Regions from separate parts of the Pleurocapsa sp. PCC 7327 genome, predicted to be linked through region 2. Evidence: riboswitches for the same ligand, from Rfam matches in the RefSeq annotation. Region 2 holds a riboswitch; the other holds the start of a gene.
What was found. Region 2 has a riboswitch for cobalamin ahead of PLE7327_RS06245 (DUF1636 domain-containing protein). Riboswitches for the same ligand answer to the same signal wherever they lie in the genome.
Positions count from the first base shown of each region.

Region 1: another riboswitch for cobalamin. It lies ahead of PLE7327_RS12345 (sirohydrochlorin chelatase); the one in region 2 lies ahead of PLE7327_RS06245 (DUF1636 domain-containing protein).

Region 1 is NC_019689.1:2,785,519-2,788,934, reverse strand. Features, by position in the region: gene PLE7327_RS12355 (lipopolysaccharide assembly protein LapB) at 1-795, shown strand, start outside; gene sipA (regulatory protein SipA) at 792-1,061, opposite strand; gene PLE7327_RS12345 (sirohydrochlorin chelatase) at 1,182-2,183, opposite strand; cobalamin riboswitch at 2,216-2,375, opposite strand; gene PLE7327_RS12340 (hypothetical protein) at 2,405-2,716, opposite strand; gene glgB (1,4-alpha-glucan branching enzyme) at 3,201-3,416, opposite strand, start outside.
Region 2 is NC_019689.1:1,392,651-1,396,066, reverse strand. Features, by position in the region: gene PLE7327_RS06250 (GMC oxidoreductase) at 1-1,014, shown strand, start outside; cobalamin riboswitch at 1,098-1,246, shown strand; gene PLE7327_RS06245 (DUF1636 domain-containing protein) at 1,563-1,943, shown strand; gene metE (5-methyltetrahydropteroyltriglutamate--homocysteine S-methyltransferase) at 2,045-3,416, shown strand, end outside.

The DNA.
Region 1 (3,416 bases), 1.4 Mb from region 2:
GGTGTCATCTTGATGTTACTAGCTTTAATTTCGTTTTCAATCCTGCCTCTTGTCAGCAGCATCGCTCAAGAAGCGCGTGTTTTGAATGGTTCGTCTTCAAAATCCACTCAAGCCGAAAAAGCCTTAGAAACGAAGGCTTTAGGGTATCAGTTGGTATTGGAACGCGAGCCAGACAATCAAAATGCACTAGAAGGACTCCTGGAAGTGAGACTTCAACAAGGCGATCTCAAAAAAGCGATAGAGCCGCTAGAAAAATTAGCTCGGCTCAATCCTCAACAGACAGATTACACGATCTTGCTTGCTCAGGCAAAACAGCAGGTCGGCGATTATGAAGGAGCCATTGCTGCTTATCGCAATATTTTAGCCTCTCAGCCTACAGATATCCAGGCTTTAAAAGGAGTAACCGATCTCTTGCTGGCACAGAATCGCGGGGGGGAAGCCGTTTCTCTGGTGCAAAAAACTTTAGTTGAGGCAATTAAAGATCGAGCAGCTAAAACTGATTCTGTTGAAGCTGTTAATGTTACTTCGCTTCAGTTACTATTGGGAGAAATCTATATCGAGCAGGAGCGCTATTCTGAGGCGCTTGCTGTTTACGAGCAAGCGATAAAATCAAATGGGGAAGACTTCCGTCCCTTGCTAGCTAAGGCGTTAATCTTACAAAAACAAGGCAAGAACGCAGAAGCCGAACCGATCTTTGACAGAGCAGTTGCCTTGGCTCCCGTCCAGTACAAAGATCGAATTAAAAAGATGGCTCTAGGAGCATCGGATTCAGAGAAAAAAGCGCAGACAAATTAAAAGTCTTTTCTATTTTCTCCCGATGAACTCGGCGGAGCGGCATCGTCCGATACAACCTCGATATACTGATTCTCCATCAAGAAAGCTCCTCGCGCAAAACGAACGCCCCAATAGCCTCCCGGACGACGATCTATAACAGTGCCTTCTTCTCCGATTTCCAAGATATCGGAGGGACGCAGCATCGGCATAGGTTCTGCCGTCTTTAGATAAGGCGGTCGAGCAATCAATCGAACTTTACTGCCAACAGTAATGTCTTTCTCTGTCATGAGTTCTTAGTCATTGGTCATTTGTTCTTATATTAATTACTGTACGGGCGGGTTGAGATTATTGCTAAGCAAAGAACTCGATCGCGCTGACAATTAAACCTGCCCCTACTAATAACCGAACTAAGGAGCTTGCCAAATTTTATTGTGATATTGTTCTAGATTGGCATAGGGATCGGGAGTAGGGCTATCGTGGTGGTGATGGTGATGGTGGTCGTGTCCGTGACTGTGACTGTGGTTGAGCGCTGCTAGGCGAAACTTACACATTTCGCAGTTCATTTGGACTTGTCCCAGTTGGGTTTCAATTTCTCGTTCTCTGAGTAGTTGCAGCAGTTGGGTCTGAATTCCCATTTCTGGCAAGCACGCGATCGCAATGTCGGGATATTTTTCTTGCTGTTGGTTGGTAATATCAAAAATCTTTTTTACCAATGCCCCAGTAAACAAGAAATAGGGTAGCACGATAATTCGCTTCGGCTGGTATAGGCGAGCGCGGCGAAAACCCTCTTCCAAGCGGGGATGAGTAATCCCGATAAAACATGTTTCTACCGTTTGATAGCCGCTGCCTTCCCAGAGAACTCGCGCCATTTTATAAACATCCCCGTTAGCATCGGGATCGCTAGAACCTCGTCCTACAAACAGCAAAACCGTTTCCGAACGAGGAATATTTCTGGGGTTGCGTTCTGGTTCGTCCAGGAGCGCTAAACGCTTTTGCCACAGTTCTAAAATACTGGGAGTAATGCCAAAATGACGACCGTAGTAAAACTTAAGTTGGGGATGGCGCTGTCGTGCCCGATCTAATTCATTGGTAACGTCAAACTTATTGTGTCGCGCTGCAAATAAGAGAATTGGAAGGGCTGAAAGTTCTGTAAATCCCTTCTCTATGCAAAGATCGACTCCCTGTTGAATTGTTGGTTCGGTAAGCTCTAAGAAACAAGGCACCACAGGACGCGAAGGATCTAAATTTTGATAAGCTGAAACAAAATCCAGAAACGCTTGTCTTCCTTGCGGATCTCTCGTCCCGTGACCGATTGCGAGTAATGGACGAGCGATCGGTAAGGCTGGTAATTGAAGAGAAAAAGTATCTGAGTCAATCTGTGCCGTTGATGAATGAGAAGTTTCTAACAAATTTAATCCTTTTCCCGTGCGACGCAGGAAGTAGAGTGGACAAAGGAGCAGATAGGCATTCTGGCTTATAGAAATCAAAAAAACGCAGTTTTATTCAATTTCTAATCACAGTTGCGGCACAGCGCCAGGATCGCACTGGACTTTCCCCATACTACCCCAAACTCATTCATAATACTCGATCGTGCCTTGGCTTGGAATGCAGGGGAGGGGGAATTCGCCCATCAATTATCCATAACTTTTTTGAGTTGAGCTATCCACATATCTGGTGGATTCGAGTAGTAATCGATTTTCTCAACCCGATAGCAACAAGAATTGGTTCCCTTCGACAAAATCAACTCGTCGCCACATTCGATTCCTTTCCCAGATCCTGTCATGTAGCCCTCATTTTCTTCATCAATGGATTCAAAAATATAGTTTTCTCCCCAAACTAATTTCGTGTAATTATGGGTTTTGGGCTTGCGCTTCGCTCCCTGAGAAAATATTTTAATTTTTGGTTTACCAATAAAACAAGCAACAATAGGATTTTCTTGCATCGTCACAACTCTCTAACGAGCGGGAAACTTGGGTATGAGAAAAAAGGGTCGATCGCTCGTCAGCAGAATCGAGCAATAAAAAATTAGTCACTCGATGCGCGATCGCCCTGCTCTTAGTTTTCCCTTTTTTTCTTTGGAATTACATAACCAATGATAGAAATCAAGGAAATTTATCATGCAAGGTTTGGTTATTCCAGGCTAGCGGGAGTTGCTCAAAGTGTCATATGCAAAAAAAGCGCCAATAGCCAGCAAAACGCCGCTAAATCTCAGGAAAAGTTGGGAAAGCTACCGCTTTCATAGTTATATTAAATCCGGTTAGACAACCACAAAAAAGGAGTGCGGCCAACAAAAGTCGCGAGCTTCCAACTCGTACTATCTTATGGCTAATCAAACGGATTTGATATTACCGGGCAACGACTCTGAATTCTGTATTTTTAATGGCATCCTGGCATGACAAGTGAGTGCGTAAGTCCTATCGCTCTAACTACTCGCCTCGAACTTGCTTCATCGCCTCTGCTGTCTTAGCGCGATCTAACTTCAGCACCAAAACCGCTAAAGGCGGCAAACATAGATCGAGAGAATAGGGAAAATTATGAAACGTCCATTCATCCGTCCATTTACCGCCTAGATTGCCCATATTGCTCCCGCCGTACTTGCGAGCATCGCTATTAAATAGTTCGGTGTAGAATCCCGGTTCGGG
Region 2 (3,416 bases):
TCTAATATACAGGATATAGGCGATCGCTTGTCTAAATATGGTTTACATCCGGCTTATCTTCCCATTGGTATTGGCGATGAAGGAAGAACTGACTCAGAAGATACGGGAGTCACTCCAGCAATCAAGGGTAGTAATAATGTGACCCTAAAAACAGGTGCTAAAGTCGTCTGTTTGCACACTAATTCTTCAGGTTCGACGGTTAAAGCGGTAGAAGCAGAAATTGACGGACAATCTTATCTATTTACGGGAGATATTATCGTCCTTGCCTGCGGCGCAATTAATTCAGCAGCATTGTTGTTGCATTCTGCCAATGAAAAGCATCCTCAAGGATTGGCAAACAGTTCCGATTTAGTGGGACGCAACCTGATGAAACACCTAATGACGGTAATTTTACAACAATCACCCCAGCCTAACTCTGGATTATTTCAAAGAACCCTCTACATTAATGATTTCTACTGGGGTGATGATAATTTTAATTACCCTATGGGTCACATTCAAAACTCAGGAGGTATTCTGCAAGATGTGATCTTTTCCGAGTCGCCGCCGATTTTATCCGTTGCAGCTAAATTAATGCCTGGATTTGGTTTGAAGCAGTTAGCCAAACGTTCTCTTGGTTGGTGGTTGCAAACGGAAGATTTACCCAATCCCAACAATCGGGTTACACTTAAAGGTTATAAATTATATCTAGATTACACTCCCAACAACCTAGAAGCACACGATCGCTTATTATATCGTTGGCAAGAAGTTTTAAAAGCTACGGATAAACAATCTCGTGGAATTCATCCCTATGGTAGTATTCCGATTCAAGTAGTGGCGCATCAATGCGGTACTTGTCGCTTTGGCAAAGACCCCAAGTCTTCAGTGTTGGATCTCAACTGTCGCACCCACGATCTCGATAATCTTTATGTGGTCGATAGCAGTTTCTTTCCTTCTAATGCTGCGGTGAGTCCTGCTTTAACGGTTATTGCTAATGCTTTAAGAGTAGGTGAGCATTTAATTGAGCGATTAAAGTAGCTGGATCTTAAATTCTGGCGAGTTAGAAAAATCATGAAAAAACCTTGATTCAAACCAGTTGTAAAAAAAACGATCGTGTGTTAGCGTGATAACTATGTATTGGTTCTAGTAAGGAGCAGTTACTAGAGGTAACGGGGAAAGTTCGGTGTAAATCCGACGCTGTCCCGCAGCTGTGATGAGATCGAGTTTAAATCTCTCAGTCAGAATGCCCGCCAATATTGAAATCACTTGCAAAACAATCTGCGAGGTACAGATGTTAAAAAGATTTTTATTGTCAAAAATCACAGCACCCCCACCTACTGTTTTCTGGCACTACAAAAGTTAAAAATTAAAGCAAGATAGCTACTTAGACTTGCTTGAAAGCTGTGTTTGATAAGCCAATTTGTTTTCTCTATCTCAAGTAGAAAGACGTAGTATTTTTGTGCATAGACGTAGAGAAAAGGAAGACAGCTTTTAGTTAATCTGACTCAAATGTTTGGATCGATCGAAATATGCGATCGCACCGATAAAAAAGGTGTATAAATGGTTATTTTATCCACATTTTTGACATGAAAAATCGACACGCAATTCTTGTCTGTTCGACTTGCGCTAGCGTCTGGCAGGATGGAAAAAGAGTAGGGCACAGTGGGGGTCAAAAACTCTTAGAAGAATTAACCCAACAGTCTCAAAATTGGTCGCACGCATCTAAATTTACGATTCAGTCAGTAGAGTGTATGAATGCTTGTAATAATTCCTGCGTTATTGCCTTTACTGCACCTGGTAAGTTTACTTATCTATTTGGCAATTTAAATCGCGATTCTAATTCATGTAATGCCATACTGAAATGTGCCAATTTATATTTTCAAAAATCGGATGGCATGATGCCGTGGTCGGAACGTCCTGACCCTTTAAAAAAGGGAATTATAGCTCGAATTCCTAATTTTATTTAGAACAATCGGTAAGAAATAATATTACCGTTAAAATTTCAGAGTTTAGGGTGCGATCGCTTCCGAACTCTAGCCAACTGTCTTGTCAATTTTTAGGAGAAACGATGAAGATTTCGACAGCAACATTAGGATATCCTCGTATCGGTAAAAACCGCGAAGTCAAGAAAGCACTAGAAGCTTTTTGGAGTAGAAAAATTGATGCAGAATCATTGCAAAAAACTATTCGAGAAGTAGAAGAAAAAAACTGGAAAACTCAATTAGAAGAAGAGATCGATCGCATTGGCATTGGCGATACCACTCTCTACGACCACGTATTAGATTGGACAGTCCGTTTGGGATTAATTCCTAAAAGATTTCAACCATTTGAAGGATTAGAAAGATACTTTGCAATGGCGCGAGGGAAAGAAGGAATTACAGCGCTGGAAATGACCAAATGGTTCGATACCAATTATCATTACCTCGTTCCAGAAATTAGTTCGGATATCTTACCAGCAGATTTCAACGACTTTTTAGAAACTATCGAGCGCGCTCAAAATTTACTAGATAAAAAAGCGACCCCAATTATTCTAGGACTTTCGACTTTGTTGCGTTTGAGTCGAGTAGAAATTAATATCGATGAAGCTATAGAAAAATTACTTCCTCTCTATGTCGATCTACTCACGGAAATTAAAAACATGGGCATAGAAGAAGTTCAAATACACGAACCCGTTTTAGTTTTGAGCGATGCCGTTTCCTTAAAACAACAGTTTCAAACGATTTACAATCGATTGGCTTCCATTGGAATTTTCATTAATCTCGTCACCTACTTCGATGACTTAGGAGAAACCTATCCCTGGGTAATAGATTTACCTGTCGCAGCAATTAGTTTAGATTTCACCCGCGGACACAATTTAGATTTGATTAAAACTTACGGTTGGAATCATGATAAACGATTGGGAGTTGGCATTGTCGATGCCAGGAATATCTGGCAAATTCGTACCGATCGAGTTCTCCCTTTGTTATCAGAAATTAAAACCCTAATTCCCAATATTTCTATCCAACCATCAGCTTCTTTACAGTTCGTTCCCTATGATGCCAAACGAGAAAAACAACTGCCCGAACCGTTACGAAATGTTTTGAGTTTTGCCGAACAAAAACTCCAAGAAGTTAAATTCTTGTCACGAACAATAGGGGGAGAAAATACGAGAATCGAACAAGACTTAACAGAGGAATTAATTGATACGAACTGGGAAGCTTTTACACAGTTTAGTCCAGCGAATACATCCGTTCGAGAAAAACTAAAAAACCTCAAACTTGACGATTTTCAACGTACCTTATCTTATCAGGAACGACAATCGGTACAAGTTTCTCTTCCCCCTTTCCCAACGACGACGATTGGTTCGTTTCCCCAAACCCCTGAAGTGCGACAACTGCGAGTTCGCTACAAGAAAGGCGAGATGACTAAAGAGGAGTATCAAGCTGCTATTGATGCACAAA